Regions from separate parts of the Paenibacillus guangzhouensis genome, predicted to be linked through region 1. Evidence: riboswitches for the same ligand, from Rfam matches in the RefSeq annotation. Region 1 holds a riboswitch; each other region holds the start of a gene.

Evidence for each region. A riboswitch is a leader RNA that binds a small molecule or an ion and turns the genes downstream of it on or off. The one in region 1 is predicted to bind cyclic di-GMP.
Region 2: linked by a shared signal. The riboswitch ahead of GCU39_RS27485 (IPT/TIG domain-containing protein) and the one ahead of GCU39_RS22910 (MucBP domain-containing protein) in region 1 are both predicted to bind cyclic di-GMP.
Region 3: linked by a shared signal. The riboswitch ahead of GCU39_RS21380 (non-ribosomal peptide synthetase) and the one ahead of GCU39_RS22910 (MucBP domain-containing protein) in region 1 are both predicted to bind cyclic di-GMP.

The regions. Positions count from the first base shown of each region.
Region 1 is NZ_CP045293.1:5,093,332-5,101,311, forward strand. Features, by position in the region: gene GCU39_RS22910 (MucBP domain-containing protein) at 1-3,747, opposite strand, end outside; cyclic di-GMP riboswitch class I at 3,819-3,905, opposite strand; gene GCU39_RS22915 (ABC-F family ATP-binding cassette domain-containing protein) at 4,416-5,966, shown strand; gene GCU39_RS22920 (SRPBCC family protein) at 6,081-6,539, opposite strand; gene GCU39_RS22925 (helix-turn-helix domain-containing protein) at 6,688-7,500, shown strand; gene GCU39_RS22930 (DMT family transporter) at 7,513-7,980, opposite strand, start outside.
Region 2 is NZ_CP045293.1:6,099,375-6,107,354, forward strand. Features, by position in the region: gene secA (preprotein translocase subunit SecA) at 1-1,103, shown strand, start outside; one part of gene prfB (peptide chain release factor 2) at 1,149-1,220, shown strand; one part of gene prfB (peptide chain release factor 2) at 1,222-2,256, shown strand; one part of gene GCU39_RS27480 (IS3 family transposase) at 2,322-3,262, opposite strand; one part of gene GCU39_RS27480 (IS3 family transposase) at 3,262-3,655, opposite strand; cyclic di-GMP riboswitch class I at 3,929-4,015, shown strand; gene GCU39_RS27485 (IPT/TIG domain-containing protein) at 4,081-7,830, shown strand.
Region 3 is NZ_CP045293.1:4,775,944-4,783,923, reverse strand. Features, by position in the region: gene GCU39_RS21420 (response regulator transcription factor) at 1-368, shown strand, start outside; gene GCU39_RS21415 (sensor histidine kinase) at 359-1,372, shown strand; gene GCU39_RS21410 (GNAT family N-acetyltransferase) at 1,368-1,865, shown strand; gene GCU39_RS21405 (DMT family transporter) at 1,996-2,421, shown strand; gene GCU39_RS21400 (Crp/Fnr family transcriptional regulator) at 2,484-3,188, shown strand; gene GCU39_RS21395 (DMT family transporter) at 3,210-3,689, shown strand; gene GCU39_RS21390 (ATP-binding cassette domain-containing protein) at 3,794-4,651, shown strand; gene GCU39_RS21385 (hypothetical protein) at 4,639-5,343, shown strand; cyclic di-GMP riboswitch class I at 5,492-5,585, shown strand; gene GCU39_RS21380 (non-ribosomal peptide synthetase) at 5,680-7,980, shown strand, end outside.

The DNA.
Region 1 (7,980 bases):
TACGGTTTGTTTATTAGCTGTGTAGTAGAACACTGCTTCTTGCGTTTCATTCGTATTGAATGTGTATTCAATCGTTCCTTGCTCTGCCGTGTAACCAGGGATTTCCAACGCTGTTATCGTTGCTGTTTGGCCTGCCACACCATCTGCACTTGTTGCTTCTTGAAGCTGTTTATTTGTACCTTTTTCTAGGTACTTCACGATTACGGTTTGTTTATTAGCTGTGTAGTAGAACACTGCTTCTTGCGTTTCATTCGTATTGAATGTGTATTCAATCGTTCCTTGCTCTGCCGTGTAACCAGGGACTTCCAAAGCCGTCAACGTTACTGTTTGCCCTGCCACACCATTTGCACTTGTTGATTCTTGAAGCGATTTATTCGTGCCTTTCTCGAGGTACTTCACTGTTACGCTTTGCTTATCTGCTGTATAGTAGAAAACTACTTCTTGGTCGGCACTCGCAGTAAACGTGTATTCAATTGTTCCTTGCTCTGCTGTGTAACCAGGGATTGCTAACGCCGTTATCGTCGTCGTCTTACCTGTTACGCCATCTACTTTTGTTGCCTCTTGAAGCGGTTTATCCGTACCCTTTTCAAGGTATTTCACTTTTACGGTTTGTTTAGCTGCTGTGTAATAGAAAGTCACTTCTTGCTTGGCATTCGCAGTAAACGTGTATTCAATCGTTCCTTGTTCTGCCGTGTAACCAGGGATTGCCAACGCTGTTATCGTTGTCGTCTTACCTGTTACGCCATCTACTTTTGTTGCCTCTTGAAGCGGTTTATCCGTACCTTTTTCAAGGTATTTCACTTTTACAGTTTGTTTAGCTGCTGTGTAATAGAAAGTTACTTCTTGCTTGGCATTCGCAGTAAACGTGTATTCAATCGTTCCTTGTTCTGCCGTGTAACCAGGGATTTCTAACGCTTTTATCGTTGTCGTCTTACCTGTTACGCCATCTACTTTTGTTGCCTCTTGAAGCGGTTTATCCGTACCTTTTTCAAGGTACTTCACCATTACAGTCTGTTCATCCGCTGTATAGTAGAAGATTTGCTCCTGTCCTGGTTCCGCTGTATAAGTATAGCTGATCTCTTTTTCCTCTGGTGTATATCCAGGGACGGTTTCAGCTGTTAGCTTGATTTTCTCGCCTGTCACGCCTTTTTTATCAACTGGTGCATGAAGCACTTTGTTAGTGCCTCTCTCCACATACTTCACTTTCACGGTTTGCTCATTGGCTGTGTAATAGAAGACATGGCCTTGATCTGCATTCGCTGTAAAAGTAAAGTCAAACTTCGCCTCTTCAGGTGTATATCCCTCGATTGAAGCTGGCTTCAACTCAACAGTCTTGCCTGTTACGCCAGCGATTTTAATAGACTCTACTAACTCTTTATTCGTACCTTTTTCAAGATATTTCACAATCGCCGTTTGGTTCCCCGCAGAGTAGTAGAAAATCACTTCTTGCTTAACATCTGCATTAAATTTATAATCGATGATTTCTTGTTCAGCGGTATAACCTGCGATTTGCTTGGCTTGCAATGCAATCGATTGCCCTGTTTTTCCGTCTTTTACAACGGAATTAACCAGATCTTTTTTCGTTTCCTTATCCACGTATCTAACCGTTACCGATTGCTTTTTAGCTGTATAGTAGATAACTGTTTCTTGTTTCGCTTCTGCACTAAATGTATAATCAACCGTTGCCTTATCAGCAGTATACCCTGCAATTGGGTCTGCCTGAAGCGTAATTGTCTTGCCTGTAGCTCCTTCTTTTACGACAGCATCCTTTAACTCTTCTTTTGTGTCCTTATCTACATATTTCACTGTTACAGACTGCTTATCAGCTGTGTAATAGAAGGTATATTTTTGGTCTTTCGCAGCTGTAAAGGTATAAGTGTCACTTGATTTCTCAGCCGTGTACCCTGGGATTGGTTTCGCATTCAGCGTAACTTTTTGTCCTGTAATACCCTCTTCCACGGATGTACCAAGTTCCTTGTTCGTTCCTTGTTCAACATAGAATACCGTTACACTCTGCTCAGCAGCCTCGTAGTTAAATGTTACAGTAACGTCTTTCTTCGGCATTGAGCCTGTCACTTGATCGCCCGTTACCGTCAATCCGCTATCCGCGCTGAGCGTCACGTTCTTCAGCTTATAGCCATCAAACGCTTTGCCTTTTACATCTATAGACTCATCTTGTAGTTTTTTCTCTTCTAAGGCTTTGTCGAGCTCAACATCTCCGGCTTTGTATTCTACTTTGAAGTTATATGGAGCCTTCGCATATCCGAACCAAACGATTGGGTTAGGCTCGCTATAAGTTAGTGTTACATCCTGCGGGCTATTGCCCTTTTTCAGAACATAATCTCCCATATCCTTAGCTGGAACAGAATACTTCTTATTAATATCCAGCGCGTCACTGCCGTTTTGTTTAAACGGTTCGCTATATAATTGCGCTGCAAGATCTGGCCTTTCAACCGCAACGCCATCTTCGTTAATCGGAGCGCCATCCGCGTTGACGAGATAACCTTTGACCAAGATCGAACCTTTACCAAAGCTTACTTTCGGTACTTCGAAATCTTTGGATGTTGGTTTGCCATTAACATCATCATAACTCATCGTTGTCTTGCCATTGGTTGGATACAATGTATTCGGATCCGGATTCTTGCTTGCATCCAACTTCACTGTGTATGTCATGGTTGCTGGCGTGCCTTCGACAATGTTGCCGATTTCCCAAGTAATTGTCTCGCTAGTTGCGTCCCACTTCGTTGTCCCTTGCGAAACATCAGGTCCTTTGGTCTTATCGAACATCGCGCCCATTGGGTCAGTTACAATCGCTTTTTGTGCTGCATAAGAAATTTTACTGGATAATTCCGTGAATACTTTTTCTAATTCAGAGCTGCTAGATGCGTAGTAACCGCGATTCTGACTGTATCTCAGTACGTTTGTCGCATTGCTATTGTTCCCTACTTCTAGTCCGATAGAATAAATGTCAAATTTTTGATCATGTGCTAATTTAGCCTCTGATACTGTGCCAATACCATTATTATCAACCCAATATTTATTTTTTCCTGAACCTATCGAATATTCATAATCATTCAGGTAATAATCATTTCCATATCCAATGATTTTCCCATAATTAAACTCTTGAAGTGCTTTAGTAAAAGAATTACCCACAGGCGATGCATAGTCTACTACTTTAGAAGCCTTATAGCTGTATGTTGGTTCTCCATCGCTCAAAAGAACAATGACTTTATTTTCTGCGGTACTTTTCTTCAGAAGTTCACTTGCACTATGAATCCCTGCTTGAATATTTGTACCACCATCAGCCTTAATATTCCCGATTGCAGTCTTTAGTGCTTCCTTTTCGCCAACACCCTTAAAATCCGATACATTGGTTACGTCTCCCGAAAAAGATACAGCAGCAATTCTTGTCGCCGAATCTTTGACAAGCAATCGATCGACGAAACTCTTCGCTGATTCAATCGCTTTGGTCATCCGCGTACCTTTCATACTACCGGACCGGTCAATGACCAACACCACGTCCGAACTGCTCTTGATGTTCTTCCCTTCTACCGTCAGGGTCACTTTCCATTCCCCTGGGGTTCCTGTCGGCTCCGCTTTCTTGGTCAGATTAACCGCACCAGGATTCGGCCATACGAGATCGTTCGAACCCGCTGCAGAACTCGCCGGTATCGTGCCGGGAATGAATCCTGTCAATACGGACACGATGAATAACCACGTGACTACAAGTCTAAATCCTCGTCTCATGTCTACCTCCTATGAATTTATAATCTCAGCTCCTTGGAAACGCAAAAAGTCCGACTGCAATAACGTCTGTTAACTGCAGCCGGACGATCATAAGTCAAAGACCCGTAGACTCCGAAGCTTTGCGACCTAACCTTTCGATTAGTGTGCCGAAATATAAAATTCTTGTAGTTGCAGATGGACATATGTAGGTCTTAAGTAGGATAAAGGAACTATTTACATTGACTAATATATGTCACGATCAGGCGCAAAGTCAATTGATTTTGAAATTATTGAATCTAAAGTTATTTTAAACTAACGGTGTTCTTGTTGGTTGACTCATCCAAATGAAATTGCATATACTATAGAAGTAACAACTAAAATGAATTGCATGAGGTGGAAAGGATATGGAAATTTTGTCGACTGTTCTTAGAAGAGATTTACCTTAACACGGGAGAAGTCTGCCCATTTTTACCGTTAAGCGAATCGAAGAACAGTAGATAAAAAGCCAATCCCTTTCTTACGAAACGAAACCGATATAATCGTAGGCAAGGTGTATTCACCTTGTCTTTTTTGTATATATCATCAAGAAAAAACAACGATAATTTCGTTCATACCACAACAGAAGAGGGCCTACTCTGCTGTTCTCTCGATTCAGCCGCATCAGCTCAATTGAAGAGGAGAGAACAACCATGAGTTTATTAAGTATTGAAGAAGTTACCCATATGTACGGAGATAAATTGAATTTTCGGGAGATCAGCTTCCGCCTGCTGCGCGGAGAGCATGTCGGTCTCGTCGGTGGTAATGGCGCCGGGAAGTCCACCCTGCTCCGTCTGCTCGCAGGCGAGATCTTGCCGGATGCTGGCCGCATCGATTGGATGCCGCAGGTCAAGGTCGGCTATCTGCAGCAGCACATCCACCTGCAGCCCGGTATGACAATCGCAGCCTATCTGCAGAGCGCATTCGCGCATTTGTATGCGATCGAGCGGCGTATGATCGAACTCGCCGAGTCCATGGCCGAAGCAGGCGATCAGCTCGATGCCCTACTAAGGCAATATGGCGAGATGCAGCATCAGCTTGAATCGTCGGATTTCTACCAGCTTCAAGGCCGCGTGGAAGAGGTCGCTGCTGGCCTTGGCATCCTAGACCTCGGCCTGGAACGCGACGTCAGCAAGCTTAGCGGCGGCCAACGGACGAAGCTCCTGCTCGGCAAGCTGCTGCTCGAAGAGCCGGATGTACTGCTCCTCGACGAGCCGACGAACTATCTGGACGACGCGCATATCGCATGGCTGACAGGATATTTGAAGAGCTATGAGCATGCTTTTATCGTCGTGTCCCACGATGAACATTTCCTGAATGAGATCACGACGATCATCTATCATCTCGAACATCAGACCTTGCGACGCTATCCGGGCAATTACAACCATTTTCTGAAAAGCCATGAACTAAGCCGACTGCAATTGCAGCAGACCTATGATCGGCAGCAGCAAGAGATCACAAGACTGGAAGGGTTCATCAATAAAAATCGCATCCGTAAAGCCAAGCAGGCAAAAAGCCGGGAGAAGGCGCTCGCGCGAATCGACCGTATCGACAAACCAACAAACGGGCCTCAGCCGCGATTCAGCTTCGAGGTACGCCAGAATCCCGTCACCCACGTCATTACAGCCAAAGGGATACAAATCGGCTACTCGACACCGCTCATCGCGCCCGTCAATCTGGAAGTGAAACGCGGGGACAAAATCGCGATCATCGGGCACAACGGCATCGGAAAATCGACAATGCTGCGCACCTTGCTCGGATTGATGCCGCTAATGAATGGCACGCTGCAGATCGGGGATAACGTAAAAGCCGCCTATTTCGCACAGGAGAACATCGCTTCCGACCAGACGCCGCTAGAACGGCTATTAGCCTTCCGGACGGACCTGACGCAGCAGCAGATTCGCAAGATGCTCGCGATGCCGGGCCTAACGGAGAAGCATATCCGGCAACCGCTGCGCCATTTGAGCGGCGGCGAGCAAGCTAAGGTACGCCTCTGCGAGCTGATGCTCACAGAGAGCAATGTGCTTGTGCTCGATGAGCCGACGAACCATCTGGATGTACGGTCGAAGGATGCTTTTCGCGAGGCGTTAAAGGCTTATCCGGGCACAATCCTGCTCGTATCCCATGAACCGGAGTTCTACAAAGATTGGGTGACGCACGTATGGCGTGTCGAAGATTGGTGCCGAGGTGCAATCAAGACGTAATTGTCTCAGAAAAATAAAACAAGAAGAACCTGCAGGAATCCTTCGATATCGAAGGGTTCCTCACAGGTTCTTTTTTCATGATCGCCGAAGGCTAGCTTGTCCAATTATCACTGATTACCAGCCGAAATCCATCGTCTCGCCTGTCTCGCAGAGCGTCTTCAAATTGCTCAATATCATCCACCATGAATTCTGCGTGCTATCGTAGGACGGATGTCCCTCTGTCCACTCGTCGTTGATCAACGTGAACTTCGTACATTGACCGACCGTCTCCAAGTTGAACGTCATTCTCGACTCTAACTCCGCATGATTGTCACGGTAGGATGGACCTGCATGTTCTGTGCAGCTGAACGTCTTATAAGGCTCATAAGTAAGGACTTCACCGTATACGTGAACCGTCTCATCCCCTTCCGCCCCTGGCCCAATATAGGCATAACGGCTGCCAATTTCGAACGTAGACTCGAGCACACATCCGAAAAATAATTTACGCGTATTCTCCGGGACAAATAGGGCATTCCATACCTGCTCCGGGGTTGCTTTGATATAAAATTCGTACTTCAAAGGGATTTCTCTCATACTCAAGGCTCCTCCTTCAGTCTCAGCAATACCTTCCAAACGCACAACTGTGCTAATATGATTATAAATCCCAACGATGCCCAAGTATTGTAAAAACGCGACATTATGATGCATCGCATATGGATGCGCAGAAAAGGAGCGGTATGTTATGAAACCTGAAATGATCAAGCCCAGTATGGGCGTATTGAATTTATCCCGCGGCGCACATAAATTTCAACTGTCTAGGCATGAACCCTCCAGTGAAATTGCCGCATTCATCAAGCATTTCTGGATCGTCACCTGGGATCTAACCGAACAAGCTCCCTACCTGCAGGAAGTCGTGCCGAACCCCTGTGTCAATCTCGTCATCGAACCCAATCGAAGTGCGATCTTCGGTGCTGCGAAGCAGAAATACGCGCACTACTTAGAGGGGAAAGGCTGCGTATTCGGGGCTAAGTTCAAGCCGGGAGGGTTCTACCCTTTCATCAAGCAGCCCATCTCCACGCTTGCGAATCAACCGATGCGCGTTCAAGACGTATTCGATGTGGATATTCATCAATTAGAGCACGAGCTACTTGCGCAAGCCCAGGAGTCCGACATGGTCCAACTCGCAGAGCAGTTCATTCGGCCAAAGCTCCCGCGGTGGGACGACCAAATTACATTAATTAATGCAATCATCGACCGCGTACAGGAAGATCGCGAGATCACAAAGGTGGACGAAATTTGCGAACGGTTCCATCTAAATAAAAGAACGCTGCAGCGTCTCTTCGACCAATATGTCGGCGTCAGCCCCAAATGGGTGATCCAGCTCTACCGTCTGCAAAATGCCGCCGAGACGATCGAACATCAGCCTCGTGTGGACTGGTCCGAGTTGTCTGTGGAGCTGGGGTATTATGACCAATCCCATTTCATTAAGGATTTTCGCGCCATTATCGGCAAGACGCCCGACGAGTACATCAAGGTACAGTGCGAAGAAAAATAAAAAAACCTTACTTCAAGAAGTAAGGTTAGGTGCCGCGGGTTCCTTGCGTTCCAGACTAATCCAGACCAGTCCTGTGGCCATGCATACAGCGCCGGCCAACTGCCAACCTGAGAACGATTCGCCGAAGAAGAGATATCCAGCCGTGACGGCTGACGCCGGTACTACATAACGGAAGAAATTCGCGCGAGCCGCACCGACCTTGAACATACTCGCATTCCATACGACGAAGGCGATGACCGTGCAGATCAGCACGTTATACCCAATCGCGGTATAGTGTGTCGCTGACAAGGCGCTCCAGTCCACCTTGCCCCAAGAACCGAACGTGAACGGGAGCATGCCGATCGCGCCGAACAGAATCATCCATGTGCTCACCCGGAGTGCGGAATACTGCTTCATGATCGGCATGCAGGCTAGATTATAGAGTGCACCGAAGATACTCACCCCAAGCGCCAGGCCGTTGCCAATCATGTGGCTGGAAGA
Region 2 (7,980 bases), 1.0 Mb from region 1:
CGGAGATCATCTCTGGAGCAGGGATCGCGAACTCGGTTACGATCGCTACAAATATGGCTGGTCGTGGTACAGACATTTTGCTCGGTGAAGGTGTCTCCGATTTTGGAGGCCTGCATATTATTGGTACAGAGCGCCATGAGAGCCGTCGGATTGATAACCAGCTTCGCGGTCGTGCGGGACGTCAAGGGGACCCAGGTTCCTCGCAATTCTACTTGTCGATGGAAGATGAGCTCATGAGACGTTTCGGTGCAGAGAATATTTCTGGCATGATGGATCGTCTTGGCTTTGATGAGGAATCGCCGATTGAGAGCCGTCTTATTACACGTGCAGTTGAGTCCGCTCAGAAGCGTGTAGAAGGTAGCAACTTTGATGTTCGTAAAATTGTCCTTCAATATGACGATGTCATGAATCAACAACGTGAGATTATTTATAAACAGCGTCGTGAGATTCTTTTCTCCGATAACATTCGTGAAATCGTGCTAGATATGATTAAGCCGACAATCGAACGTATTGTCGAAGCGCACTGTGCGGAAGATATTCCAGAGAACTGGGAACTTGAAGAAGTGGCAGAATGGGCGAACAACACGCTCCTCGAAGCCGACCAAGTTTCGAGAGACGATATCTGGGGCAAGGAAAAAGAAGAGATCGTAGAATTCATCATGGGTCTTGTTGTAGAGCGATACACAGCACGTGAGGAAATCATGGGCGAAGAGATGATGCGCGAGTTCGAGAAGGTTATCGTGCTTCGTGCAGTTGATAGCAAATGGATGGATCACATCGATGCGATGGATCATCTCCGTCAAGGGATTCACCTACGTGCATACGGCGGTACGGATCCGCTTCGCGAGTATCAATTTGAAGGCTTCGAGATGTTCCATGAGATGATCAGCCAAATCCAACAAGATGTGGCGACATATATCATGAAAGCTCAAGTCGAGCGTAACCAAGAGCGTCAAGCGGTTGTCGAAGAGAGCAAGATCTCGACGAACAGCAGCAGCGAGCCTGCGACGAAGCAGCCGGTTCATAACGAACCGCAAATCGGACGCAACGATCCATGCCCATGCGGCAGCGGTAAGAAATATAAGCAATGCCACGGGAAGTAATCTTCCCGTCTAACGACGAATGTGAAGCCAGATGAGGTGGATGGAATGATCGAACCAAGCGTAAAACAGGATCTACGCGAAATTGCAAAGAGATTATCTGACCTTAGGGGGTCTCTTTGACTTAGATATGAAGCAAGAGATGATTGAGAATTTCGAGGTCAAAATGGCTGCGCCAGACTTCTGGGACGACAACGAGCGTGCCCAAGGCATTATTGCGGAGTTGAACGCGATCAAGTCCTCTGTTGACCAATATCAATCATTGAACCAAGAGTATGAAGATACGACGATGATGTTGGAGCTTGCGGTGGAAGAGCAGGATGAAGCTTTAGCGCAAGAATTGTCTGGTACGGTTGAAGGCCTTATGAGTAAGCTGGAGACATTCGAGCTTCAGCTGCTGCTCAACCAGCCATACGATAAATTCAACGCGATTCTTGAACTGCACCCTGGTGCAGGCGGAACGGAGTCGCAAGACTGGGGCCAAATGCTGCTGCGGATGTATACCCGTTGGGCGGAGAAACGGAACTTCAAAGTCGAAGTGCTCGATTATCTCCCAGGCGATGAAGCGGGAATCAAGAGCGTCACGCTATTGATTAAAGGCTTCAATGCTTACGGCTACCTCAAAGCGGAGAAAGGTGTACATCGTCTAGTGCGGATCTCGCCGTTCGATGCATCCGGTCGTCGCCATACTTCATTCGTATCTTGCGACGTTGTGCCAGAGATTTCGGAAGATGTAGAAGTCGACATTCGGACGGAAGATTTGAAGATCGATACGTACCGTGCGAGCGGTGCGGGTGGTCAGCACATCAATACGACGGATTCCGCGGTACGGATTACGCATATCCCGACGGGCGTCGTCGTTACATGTCAGACGGAGCGTTCACAGATCAAGAACCGTGAGCGGGCGATGACTGTACTTCGTTCCAAGTTATATGAGCGTAAAATTGAAGAGCAACAGAAACAGCTTGACGAAATTCGTGGAGAGCAGTCCGATATCGCTTGGGGAAGCCAAATTCGTTCTTATGTATTCCATCCCTACAGCATGGTCAAAGATCATCGGACATCCGTAGAGACAGGAAATGTCGGCGCGGTGATGGACGGCGATCTGGATGCCTTTATTGATGGGTACCTGCGGAACCAGATTCGGCATGAATAAAGAAAAATGCAAAAAAACCACATCACTATAAACTGTACCCCTTGTAAAGGACATTCTTAAAAAGTCTAGGCAGATTGAAGAAGATGATCTCTGTATTGAACAGGGGTCATCTTTTTTAAATTCCACTGGTATCTGTAGTGATTATAATAAGTCATGTAGTCCTTAATCTCCCGTTTTAATTCGTCCAAAGTCAAACAGGGCTTAATGGAGGCCTGATCTTTAAAATGGCCGAAAAATGATTCCTGAGGTGCATTGTCCCAACAGTTTCCTCGCCTGGACATAGACTGTTTTAGATTCAGCTTCCTCACCATTTTTTTAAAATCCGGATGTGTATAGTGGGACCCCTGGTCAGAATGAATTAAGGCCCCCTTTGCTTTCTTAAACCTTCTGTTTTTCTTAAGCTTAATGAGGGTGTTTGTTACAAGATCCAGCGTGATTCGGTCTGATACATGATAGGCTACGATCTCATTCGTCGAACTGTCTTTGATGGTGGATAGATAGGCTTTCTTGCCTGAAGCGTATAATAAATAGGTGATGTCCGTCAGTAATACCTTACCAGGAATATTCTGCTTAAACTCCCGGTTTAGCAGGTTGGAAACGACCCTGTGCTCTTGGGTAGCCTTCATCATCCTTTTATCGGGATTAGCCTTCCTGAAAGGACACACAATGCCGTACTTCTTCATAACTCTCCTGATGCGTTTCAGATTGTAGACAACCTTAAACTGCCCCTCTAGTGTCATCTTAATAGAACGGGCACCTTTCTTGCGTTTTTTGAAATGATAAGCTTTTAAGATGACCTCTTTTACCTGTTCATCTTGCTGCTCACGTTGACTTCTCTTTTGCTTTGCCACGGAAGACCAGTACCTGTAGTAGCCGCTCCTAGAAACCTCAGCTACTTTACATAAATAGTTGACCATACGATGGAGTTGATATTTCTTGATAATGGTACGAATTAGAATATATTTTTGGTGAGGTGACAGCCTTATTTCTTGCTCTGCCCCCTTTCGATAAAACGAATCTTTTTTAACAACTCGTTCTCCGCTTTTAATAAGTTATTCTGAGCCTCCAACCTGGCATACTTCTCTTCCAAAGTCAGTTCTCTCGTGAGAGGTCTTCCTGATCCTTGGCTTCTCGTATCCTGCAGGCCTAAAAAACCGTTCTCCTGGAAACTCGAACGCCATCTCTTCCCCGAGGATCTGACTCTTTGGATCCCAATAACTGTTACGTCAAAACCAGATTCTTCAAATATTTCTCTCGGTAGTTTGCCTTTGTTATTCTCTGAGATAAACAATTGCTTAAACGCATCTGTATATGTAATTGCCTTTGAAGATACAGACTTCACATAAGGATTGTTAGATAACAGCTTGATTTCTTTATCTGTGAATATTTTCTTGCTCACTTCATTTTTCCATTCCCATCTTTTCTGATATAAACAAAAGTACCCTACCGAGAGACTTTTTTAAAGTGTCTTCTCGATAGGGTACAGTTTACTATGATGTGGTTTTTTTATTTTTTTATTCGAAATCTACTTTCGAATAAAAAACTTGTTGTTCATAGTTATTTTTTACTATTTCACCATTAAGTTTCTGAGCAAAAAGCCGATAATATTACTGAAGTATATTTTACACAATCACGAAGTACCGTTCTTAATGGGACTGAAGAACGAGACAATCGAAAATGTTGGCAAAACTGTAGTGATGCAGTGACGCAAAGCCATGGGTCTTTCAATAGAATGTTGGAAGATTGCCAGGTTCCAATTTGATAGAAAACAATAGCATTTGCTGTTGTTTTTTATATTGTAAAATTTTCTGAAGGGGGATAAGTATGCAATCTTTTTTTAAGAAGGTAAATGTGATGATGGTATTTCTTCTTGTGATCATGATGATACCATATCAAACGACTTCGTATGCGGCAGCAAATGATTATGTATCCGTAACGAAAGTAGTGGATCCAACTGTGATAACAACTGAGCAAGAAGCAGAAGTAAAGCTAAGTATCAAGGGGACACCACCAGTAAATGTGGTCATGCCGAATGACGTTATCTTGATCATTGACAAGTCCGGTAGTATGAGTCCGGATTACAAACCCAACAATGGTGAAGATAAAATGACGGCAGCTAAGAATGCAGCTAAAGGTTTTATCGATTTAATGGATATGACCAAACATCGCGTTGGAGTTATTGACTTTAGTTCTGCAAACATGACCAAATTACTTCCATTAACGACGGATAAGGACAAAGTAAAAAACTATATTGGCTCGATCGAAGCAAATGGTGCAACGGCAACAGGCAATGCAATCGATATGGCTATAAAAGAACTTGAGAATCATCGGCCAGAAGCGCAACCGGTAATCGTTATTATGACTGACGGTGACGCAACCGAACCCCAAGGGACAGCTTATGAATATGCCTTGGAGAAAGCACAGGCTGCTAAGGATGCAGGTATTGTTTTCTATACGATTGCTTTGCTGCAGCCGAAAGAAAATCCCGAAACAAGCGGTCCTAATAAATTGCTGAAAGAAATGGCAACAACGTCCGCTCACCATCATTTCGTACTAGGTTCCGTTGGTTTGAGTGAGATCTACGCGGCAATTGTTAAAGAAATAGGTATGGCGAGCGCTTATAACGTTCAGGTTACTGACATTGTATCACCAGAATTTGAAATCGTCCCTGGCTCGTATGACTCGAATATTCCGAAGCCAACGGTTGCAGGGAATTCGCTAACATGGAACTTCCAAGAGTTGAAGAATAGCGATTTATCCTTTACCTATAAGATTAAACCGAAAGACCCGAACAAGGCAGGTACTTTCCAGGCTTCGACAACTGCTTCGATTATCACGTATAAAGACTATGCTGGGGCAGCACGTCAAAAGGCGATTCCATCAGTTGCTGTACAAGTGAAGCTTTCTGCACCAGTCGTTACTTCGATCGAGCAGAACTTTGGTAAACCTGAAGGTGGAGAGACGGTAACGATTAAGGGTGATAATTTCAGACCAGGTGCTGCAGTAACATTTGGATCGGGTACAGCAACGAATATCAAAGTCATTAGTAAAAATGAAATTACTGCGACAGTTCCAGCAGGTACAGTTGGAACAACAGTAACAGTTACTGTAAAGAATACGGATAATCAGATGGCTACGATACCTTATTCTTATAAGGCGGCTCCTGTTGTGACCTCCATCAAGCCTAATAATGGGCCGTTGGCAGGTGGAACATCTGTCTTGATCGAAGGCAATTATTTTTCTAATGCAATTGAAGTGAAGTTTGGGGACAAAGTTGCACCAATAAAACGTTATACGAATACAAAGCTCATTGAAGTAAACTCTCCAGCAACTACCAATTCAGGCCCTGTAGATGTTGTGTTAACGAACCCAGACGGCACGACTGTTACAGTACCTGGTGGATTTACTTATAATGCGCCGGTTGTCGTGAAACTTACGGTTACTAGCGTCTCCCCTAACATTGGCGAATTAGCGGGTGGAGATGCCGTATATTTTGATGGTACTAAATTTACTACCGAGACAAAAGTATTCTTTGGGGATGCAGAAGCCAAGATACTTACGTTTTATTCCGATAAACGCTTTAATGTGTTGACGCCTACTGGTAAGACACCAGGGGCAGTGGAAGTGAAGCTAGTTAACCCAGATGGAGAGACAGTAATCATCCCAGCTGGTTTTACGTATAAGCCTGCACCGGTCAAGCCTGCTCCAACACTTACAAGTATTACCCCGGATAGTGGATTAATTACTGGCGGAACAAGTGTTAGTATTATGGGAAGTGGATTTTTAGAGGGTGTCAAAGTATACTTTGGAACTAATGAAGCGGCTATTGCTAAATTGAACTCTGGTTCACAGATTACAGTCACGTCACCTGCGGTTGCGGCAGAAGGCCCTGTCAATGTAAAAGTTGTAAACCCGGACGGCCAAGAAGTAATGAAGGAAAACGGGTTTAACTATTTGCCGATTCCACCGATTGTCCCTGCTATTACGAGTATTTCTCCGACCAGCGGCCCATTTGTCGGGGGGACCGTTGTTTATATCAACGGAAAAGATTTTGATAAAGGCATGAAAGTCTATTTTGGTGATAAAGAAGTAGCTATTGGGATGTATTATGGTAGTACGAGAATTCAAGTCACTGCTCCGCCAGCCACAGTAGCAGGTGCAGTGAATGTGAGGGTCGTCAACCCGGACGGTAGAGAAGGAAATGTAGCAGCTGGGTATACCTATGAAGCACCGATTGTCCCGAAGGCACCTTCAATTAAAGCAATTTCACCGGATAATGGACCTCTAGCAGGTAAGACGAGTGTTTACATTGATGGTGCTGATTTTGTAAAAGGGTTGAAGGTATATTTTGGTTCACAAGAAGCTACGGTTATTTCGTTCTACAATAGCGGTAGATTGCTTGTCATGTCACCGACGGCTACCGTTGCAGGTCCTGTTGATGTAGAAATTGTAAATCCAGATGGACTGTCTGCAAAAGCTTCGGCTGGATTTACTTATAATGCACCACCAGCGCCAAAGGCACCGTCCATTACAGCAATTAGTCCGAATAATGGGCCAATCGCTGGAAGTACTAACGTCTATATTGATGGAGCGGATTTTGTTAATGGATTAAAGGTTTATTTTGGTAATAATGAAGCTACTATCCTTTCGTTCTATAATAGCACTAGGATCCTTGTAAGAACGCCATCGTCGCCGACTGAGGGAATCGTGGATGTGAAAATTATTAACCCAGACAATCTATCTGTGGTTGCTGCAGGAGGTTTTACGTACTTTAAACCAGCGCCATTGCCAGTTACTATAACGACAGTAACTCCGGATAGAGGAATTTTAGCCGGTGGAGGTACCATTGATATCAGCGGGACGAACTTCCAAGGACAAGCAAAGGTTCAATTTGGATCGCAACTAGTGCCTATTGACTACTATTATGGAAGCGGCAAGATTCGCGTGAAGGTGCCTGCCTCGGCTACTCCGGGTTCGGTTGATATTACCATAACAAATCCTGATGGCGGAACTGCAACTGCAGTTCAAGCCTATACGTATGAAATAGCGATCCCTGCCATTACTGCGATAACACCGAATCATGGTCCAATGAGTGGCGGAACAGCCGTCTATATTGATGGTAAAAATTTTGATCGCGATCTAGTATTAACGGTTAATGGAAAGCAAGTGGCTGTAACCACTTACTATAATAGTGGACGGATACTTTTCATTACGCAAAGCAGTACGATTAGCGGTTCTGTATCAATTGTTATTACAAATCCATCAACAGGTGAAAAAGCAACTGGTACATTCACATATGATGCACCGCCGCCTGTTCCGGCTCCTGCAATTACAAGGATTACACCAAATTCCGGGCCTCTTGCCGGAAGAACAGTCGTATATATTGATGGAAGCAACTTCGTTAATGGACTTAAAGTATACTTTAACGGTGTAGAAGCTCAAATGTTCTCATTCTATGGAGCGACTAGGTTAGGGATTTTTTCTCCAGCAGCAAGTGCTGCAGGTATTGTTGATGTCAAGATCGTTAATCCAGACGGTCAAGTAACTAATTCTGTTCAGTTCGAGTACAAATAAACTTAAAAGAGCGGCGGCTTCCTCAAAGAGGGCTCGTCGCTCTTTTAATTTCATGGTATGCTAAGATAGTCGATTGCAAAGGTATATTGAAGAATTCGGTGTATCCTCCAGATCGTTAGTGGAAAATATATTTTAACGAGATCAGGATAA
Region 3 (7,980 bases), 320 kb from region 1:
ATCCGCGAGAGCTGCTGCTGCGCATGAAGAAGATGCTGGAGCAGCATTACGGCACATTCACACAAATCAACCACGTCTACATTGATGCCGAGCGTCGTAGAGTTTTCCTGACGAGCTTGCAGCACGAGGTTGATTTTACCGCGATTGAACGGAAAATCTTCTTCTACCTCTATGACAATCGAGATCGGATCTTAACGAAAGACCAATTCCTGGATTACCTATGGCAGCTGGAGGACCGAAATCCGAATATCGTGAATGTGCATATCAAAAAAATACGAGCCAAGATTAAAGACAACGAAGGCATCATGATTCAGAATCTATACGGGGAAGGGTATCGGCTCAATACCTACAACAAGAAATGCAACTAAAAAAGAAATATCAGCTGCTCTTATTCGCCGCGATTATTAGTGTACCCTTGCTGCTGCTCGGGATTGGCGTCTTGATGAGCGTGATTTACAATGCGGTGTTTAAGCCGCACAATGATCACATTCCTTTCCATGCTTCGTTCGCGTATCCGGTCATGTTGGTCGTATTTGTGCTGTCCCTGGTGCTGTTGGCCGTTCTATTCTCGAGATCGATCCGCTCGTTGTTGAACAAAATCAATCTATTGAACCGGACGATCCGCAATTTGGCCAGTCATGATAAGATCCCAAGCAAAATCGAGGTGCACAGCGATGATGAGATGGGAGAGCTCATCCGGTCGGTGAACTTGTTAATTGAGCGAACGACCTATCGTGAATTGGAATTGAAACAGCAGGAAGACATGCAGAAGGAATTGCTTCATAAATTAAGGCATGACATCAATACGCCATTAACGGCGGTTCGCTTGCAGCTGTTCGATCTGGAATGCCAAACGGAAACGCAGAGTCCTATCTTCGAATCGTTATATCAACAAATTCAATATATTGCGGATCTGACCAAGGAAATCCATCTCCAGTCTGCGGATCATTTCGAGAGCTCCTATATTCTGAACGAAGACGTGAATATTCGTGACCTTCTGGAGACCATGGTACAGAAATGGGGATATCTATATAGCATGCATGAGATGGAGATTCGCTTCCGGCCCGTTGATGAAGCATTGGTCTGGAGCTGCAATGCGTTGTGGGTACAGCGGCTCTTCGATAACATCTTGCAGAATGCACTCCGGCATGCCAAGGCCACGAGTCTTGAGGTGACGATTGCGCATGGCGTGGTGGAGATCCGCGACGATGGGATTGGCTTTGATGAGAACCAACGTGGAGAAGGCCTGGGGCTAAAAATCATCGCGGAAGTTGCCCGCATGCTCCAGATCGAATATACGCTGCAATCGAATGAACAAGGGACGTTATTTCGTCTATACCAACACAACATGGAGTTGAAGAGTGATGATTGAACTTAGAACCTATGTGGACTCTGATCTAGAGACGATCGCAAATCTATTTTATGACACGGTTCATACCGTCAATGCGAGAGATTATACACCCAAACAGCTTGATGCATGGGCTTCGCCCGATGACCATGAGACGAGAATGGCTGCGTGGAGTCAATCGCTGCGCCGTCATATCACCTATGTTGCCGTGATCCAGGGGTGTATCGTTGGATTCGCTGATCTGACGCCGGAGGGACATCTCGACCGCCTATACGTCCACAAGGATGCGCAAGGGCAGGGCGTGGCATCGACTCTTGTCCATAGACTAGAAGAGGAAGCGATACGTCTGAAGCTGAGCGAAATCGATACGGACGCGAGCATCACGGCAAAACCGTTCTTCGAGCGGATGGGGTATACGATTGTCCAATCTCAGACCGTGGAGCGAAAGGGTGTTCAGCTCGTGAACTACAAAATGCGTAAAAGCTTGCAATCTTCGCTTGGCGAATCGCAGGTTTGATGAAGTACGTTGACTGACGCTTTGACGGTCAGTTCTTTTTTTGTGCAGATGAAGGACATATGTCCTACCGTTCCCTCCCAGAAGTATCTTTTAATAAAAGAGAAATCAAGATCGGAGGGACACCAGCATGCTGAGAGGGATTCTATTCGCCATCTTTGGAGGGATATTCGTTACGCTGCAAGGCGTCGCGAATTCCAGGATCAGTCAAGATATCGGCACGTGGCAGACGGCCGCGATCACCCAGTTCACAGGATTCGTTGTGGCATTACTCGTCATGTTCATCGTTCGAGACGGCAAGTGGCAGGGGCTTACACAGGTGAAGCCGATCTATCTGATTAGCGGGGCGTTTGGGGCTATCGTTATTTTTAGCAATATTACTTCGATTCATCATATCGGGGTTACGTTGACAGTATCTACTCTGTTGATTGCTCAGCTCATTCTTACGTTCCTCATGGACCGTAATGGGTGGTTCGGCGCTGCGCGGCAGAAGATGAGATTTCCTCAGTATATCGGGATCGGGCTAATGATAGCCGGCGTGGTGATACTAAAGCTGTAATTCGGTAATCGTGCCAATTGATTTATCATGGAGCGTAATGATAGGAGAGGGGTAGTCTAGTCATGAAAGAAATGAAGGATGAAGCGCGGCTGCGGTTCTTTCTGCGGGAGCATCAGATCGAGCATGTCTTGAACGAACAACTCATACCGCATTTGTCGCTCTATCGGTTCGCCCCGGGAGAGCTCATCTGCTCGCAAGGCGACGCCTTCGATCATCTCTATATTCTCGTACAAGGTAAGATCAAAATCTATACGACGTCAGCCGAAGGGAAGGTGCTCATCCTCTCGTTCAAGACGCCGCTCGAAGTGATCGGCGATATTGAGTATGTACGTGGCGTATCGATCATTAATACGGTTGAAGCGGTATCTCCGGTCTATATGATCGGGGTTCATCACCGCTACCTGAATAAATACGGGCGAGATCATGCGCCGCTGCTGCACTTCCTGCTCGATATTATCACGCAAAAGTTCTACATGAAGTCTAACGCGCTAAGCTTTAATCTGCTATATCCGGTCGAAGTGCGGTTCGCAAGCTACCTATTGTCGGTCTCCACGGCTGGGGATCATTCGTTGATTCGTGAACAACCATCATCGAGCTCATCCAGTCTGAAGGATATGGCGAAGCTCATCGGAACCAGCTATCGGCATTTGAACCGAGTCATCCAGAAGTTCTGTGCAGAAGGTCTGATTGAACGCAGCAAGGGGGCTATCTTTATTCTTGATCGAGAAGGTTTGAGACGCCTTGCCGGACACAATATCTATGAGTAAACGAAGCGGAGGTTGAGGGAGATGCTGCTGGGAATATTGCTGGCATGGATCGCGGGATCGTTCGTCGGTCTGCAGAACATTTTCAACAATAAAGTTAATGAACAGGCGGGGACGTGGATTACGACGACACTGGTGTTAGGATTAGGGTGTCTTGCCTCTGTCCTGATCGGGCTTCTATTCGAAGGCGGGGAGTTGTTCCATCTTCGGTATATGGAGTCATGGTATTGGTTCAGCGGCGTGATCGGCGTAGGTGTCGTGACCTGTCTGATGCAGGGGATCAAACGTCTAGGTCCGACATATGCAGTCTCGCTCGCGATGACGTCCCAGCTTGGTTTCGCGCTGCTATGCGATTCGCAAGGCTGGTTCGGTCTAGACAAGGTTCCCTTTACAATCAATCAGCTGGTCGGGGTGTTGGTCATCGTCGCAGGTATTCTGGTCTTCAAGCTCGACGGTCGGCGGGAGAAGCAGCATAAGCAGCAGAAGTTCGTACATTCGGGTTAATACCAAAAAAAAGGCACCTGTATGGTGCCTTTTGCGCTTCATAAAGAGGATGTAAATTCCATGTGGTATAATATATACCATATGAATGTGAAGGGGGGGATCCAATGGACGCAGCTTCTTTGCTTGTCTTGCAGGATCTATGCAAGTATTACGGCAAGCATGCCGTCTTGTCTGCGGTGCAATTGAAGATAGACCGTGGCGAGACGATCATCCTTCGCGGCAATAACGGGTCCGGTAAAAGTACGTTGCTCAATATCATCGCAGGATTGGTTGCCCCGACTTCCGGTGTACGGACAGTTCGCGATTCGCAGCTGGTGATTGGATATATGCCCGACCATCTCCCTAAACTGAAAATGACATCGAACGAATATTTGTTCCATATGGGGCAAATTGCGGGATTACCCGCAGCGAAGCTGAAAGCTCGTGTTCGCGAGCTGCATGAACGGTTTGGTTTAGAGGAGCTGGCGACGCCGATGGTCTATTTTTCGAAAGGGATGCTGCAGAAGGTGAATCTTATGCAAGCCATGCTTCGCATGCCGGACCTCCTCGTATTGGACGAGCCTCTTTCGGGACTTGACGTGGAATCAATGAATCATTTGGTGATGGCTTTGAAGCATTTGGCGGACCAAGGAACCGCAATCGTCGCGGCCGTACATGAACCTTATCTAGGCAGACAGCTAGGGGGACATACCTACTGGATTCGCCAAGGCAGGCTTGTGCAAGAGGATAAGGGAGAACCATTGATTCAAGAGGCGTATTATGAGCTGGATTGCGAGCTTCGTGCTTCGGCGCATCACGCTTTGATGAACCAATTTGCCGGTGTAGATTGGATGACGCGGGACGGTGGGTATCAATATAAACTGGCAGAATCGGTGCATCGCGGCTTTCTAATGCAGCTGTTGCAGAACGGCGGCATTATTCGATCTCTGAAGCGAAAGGAGGACCACGCATGTACGCCTTGATCAAATATTTGCATACGTGCACGATGCGATCTTATCGGTATGTAGCTCCATCGATGGCTTACCTCCTATTCCTCATTTTCTTGTATACCGTCGTTCCGAATCCGGTCATGGAGAGCTATGCGTTCACCTCGGCTCTTCTATTCGCGGTCGCAGCTTGGATGGGATATCTGTTCATAGATGTCGAATCGCCGAATCAGGAGATGGTGACGGTGCTGCATGCGGGCGGCATTATTCGATTATATCGTGCGAAATTGATCTATAACTGGCTGTTCACCGTTCCTTTTGCGCTGTTTGCTGTGATATATCCAGCGCTGCTGCACAAATTCGACCGGAATCCGACAGGCGAGGAACTGCTCGTTTCTCTTGTTTTTCACATCGCGCTGGCATGGATGGGCATTGCTTTATCTTGTTGGTTCACCCGCAAGCTGTTCCAGTCTCGGTTATTGTCCTTTCTGCTTCTAGGATGCGTAATCGCAGTGTCGTTCGCCGCCAAGTCCGTTGCAGAGGAGCTGCCCGATGGACTCGATCGATTGGTGCTTCTACTGCCGCCTCTCCACCGAGCAATCTCTGTGCTATCCAATGACGGCAATAAATGGACGGCTCTAATCGCAGTGGTCTTGTACGGCGCGGTATCCAGCGTTCTGTTCTTGATCGTGATGCGGAAGAGGAAGCTGCATTTCCAGAAAGGGTAAGGTTTGCGCTATGTGTATTTCTTGCGAATTGTGAATCTATCTTTCTTGTAAATGCGTTGAAAAAAAGTGAAATAAGTTGAAAAATGAAAATAACATAGTAAAATAGAATAGGTAAATTGTACTAATCTCAGCAACCTATTGAGCACAAATAAATAACAGGCAAATCCGGCGAAAGTCGGAGACGCAAAGCTATAGGGGCCTACATGAACGGTTCATCGTTGATCAGCCAGCCAGTTGCCGAACGTATACTTGTGATTTCGCCAAGCAACTTGCCTGATTTCGGTAGAGTTGTTTTTTTGTGCTCAATTGGGTTCGACGGACCGAAGGAGTGGAAGAATGTCTTTGATTCTAGCCAATAGGGACAGCGTAAGAGAATACTGGCATAACAAATGGAAGGGTGTGGATAATAAAACATTTCTTGTTCCGGAATCGAAATCGATAGATCGCGAGAAGGTGTCTACCCGTAGACGCGTATTCCGGAAACAGTCATTAAGCTCCATTCATCAAGCTTGCGATTTGGCGGGCGTAGAGGTATCCGAAGTATTGTACACGTTTTGGTCTGTGCTCCTTCATCGCTATTTGCGAACGGAAGAGATTACATACGCTGCATTTTTACCTAATGAGGACAAGTTGATTGTCGTTCATATGAATATCGTTGCTTCGCAATCCTTGGATGCGCTGGTGAAGCAGACCCAAGCCGTCATGAATCAAGAACGGCCGTTTGCCATGTCGTTTGGGCAACTGCAGGAAATGTTGGAAGAGACGGGAGATGTCGTGCCTTCCAACTCGGTCGTAGGTTTCGGGAAGTCAACGGAACGTTCGCGTCATGCTTTGCTCCAGGGAAGCGACATCTCGCTTCGCTTTACTGTCGAAGCCGGATCGCTTGAAGTGGAGGCACTCTACCGGGAATGCGCATTTGGCCAAGCGACGGTCGAGCGGTTGCTCCGTCATTTAGAGAATATTTTGTCGGCTTGGTGCAGAGAACCGCAGGCTGCGGTTGAATCCATTGAAATGATGGACACGGACGAGAAGGAATATATGCTGGAGGCCTTTAACCGTAAGGGACAAGACTTTCATGCAGACGCCACGATCCATCAGTTATTCGAGGCGCAGGTGAGCCGGACGCCGGAGCATACAGCTGTGGCATGCGGGGAAGAGACGCTTACGTATCGACAGCTTGATGAACAGTCCAACCGACTGGCTCGCTTGCTCCTTGGGAAAGGCGTACAGCGGGGAGACATCGTAGGGATCATGTCTGGCCCGTCCAAACAGATGATCGTCTCGATTCTAGGGATTCTGAAGGCGGGAGCGGCCTATTTGCCAATCGACCCGAACTATCCTGCGGAACGTACGAGATTTATGCTTGAAGACAGTCGGACGCAGCTGCTGCTCATGACGCCAGACATCCATTCTGAGATTGCGTTCGACGGCGAAACGCTGGTGGTGAGCGATGCGTTGCTAGCGGGTGAGCGAATGGAGCCTGTTCCCGTGACGTCTAGCCCGACGGATCTCGCGTATATCATCTACACGTCCGGGTCTACCGGAACGCCGAAAGGCGTCATGGTCGAGCATCAACCGCTCGTGAATTTGGCATGCTGGCATCAGCATCATTTCCGTGTCACGGAACATGACCGCGCCACCAAATTTGCAGGCTTCGGGTTCGATGCTTCCGTCTGGGAGATCTTCCCGTACCTGATTACCGGCGCGTCGCTCCATATCGTTCCCGAAGACATTCGGCTTGACGCCGAGGCGTTGAATGCCTATTTCCATCAACAGGGGATTACGATTGGGTTCCTGCCGACGCAGCTATGCGAACAGTTCATGGAGCTCGAGAACACGTCTCTGCGTGTGCTTGTCACGGGAGGCGATAAACTGAAGACGTACCGTCCTACGCGCTACGAGCTGCACAATTGCTACGGCCCGACGGAGAACGCGGTCGTGACGACATCGCACCAAGTGACGGAATGGACGGATAACATCTCTATCGGCCAACCGATTGATAACACGGAAGTCCTCATTCTGGATGCAGCGGGCAAGCTTCAGCCGATCAGTATCGCAGGGGAGCTGTGCATTAGCGGCACAGGGCTCGCTCGAGGCTACTTGAACCGGCCGGAGCTGACGGAGGAGAAGTTCGTCCCGCATCCGTTCCGTGACGGGGAACGCATGTATCGTACTGGGGATCTGGCTAGATGGCTTCCGAACGGAACGATTGAGTTCATGGGACGGATCGATCATCAAGTCAAAATTCGTGGATTCCGTATCGAAATCGGAGAAATCGAACAGCAGCTTCTGCAGCATGAATCGGTTAAAGATTGTATCGTCATCGCACGCGAGGATCAGAACGGAGCCAGCTATCTATGCGCCTATGTGGTTGCATCATCCGTATGCACGCCTCGGGATCTTGCGGATTTCCTCGCTGTTCGGCTGCCGGAATACATGATTCCGCCGCGGTTCGTAACCCTGGATAGTCTCCCGGTCAATGCCAATGGCAAAGTGGATCGGCGTGCACTTCCAGAACCGGAGCGTGTGCACGTACAAGCTGAGTCAGCGGTGTTCGAGAATGAGACGGAAAAACAGCTTGCCGAGATCTGGCATGGAGTTCTAGGGATACCGAATATTGGCGCGGATGAACGATTC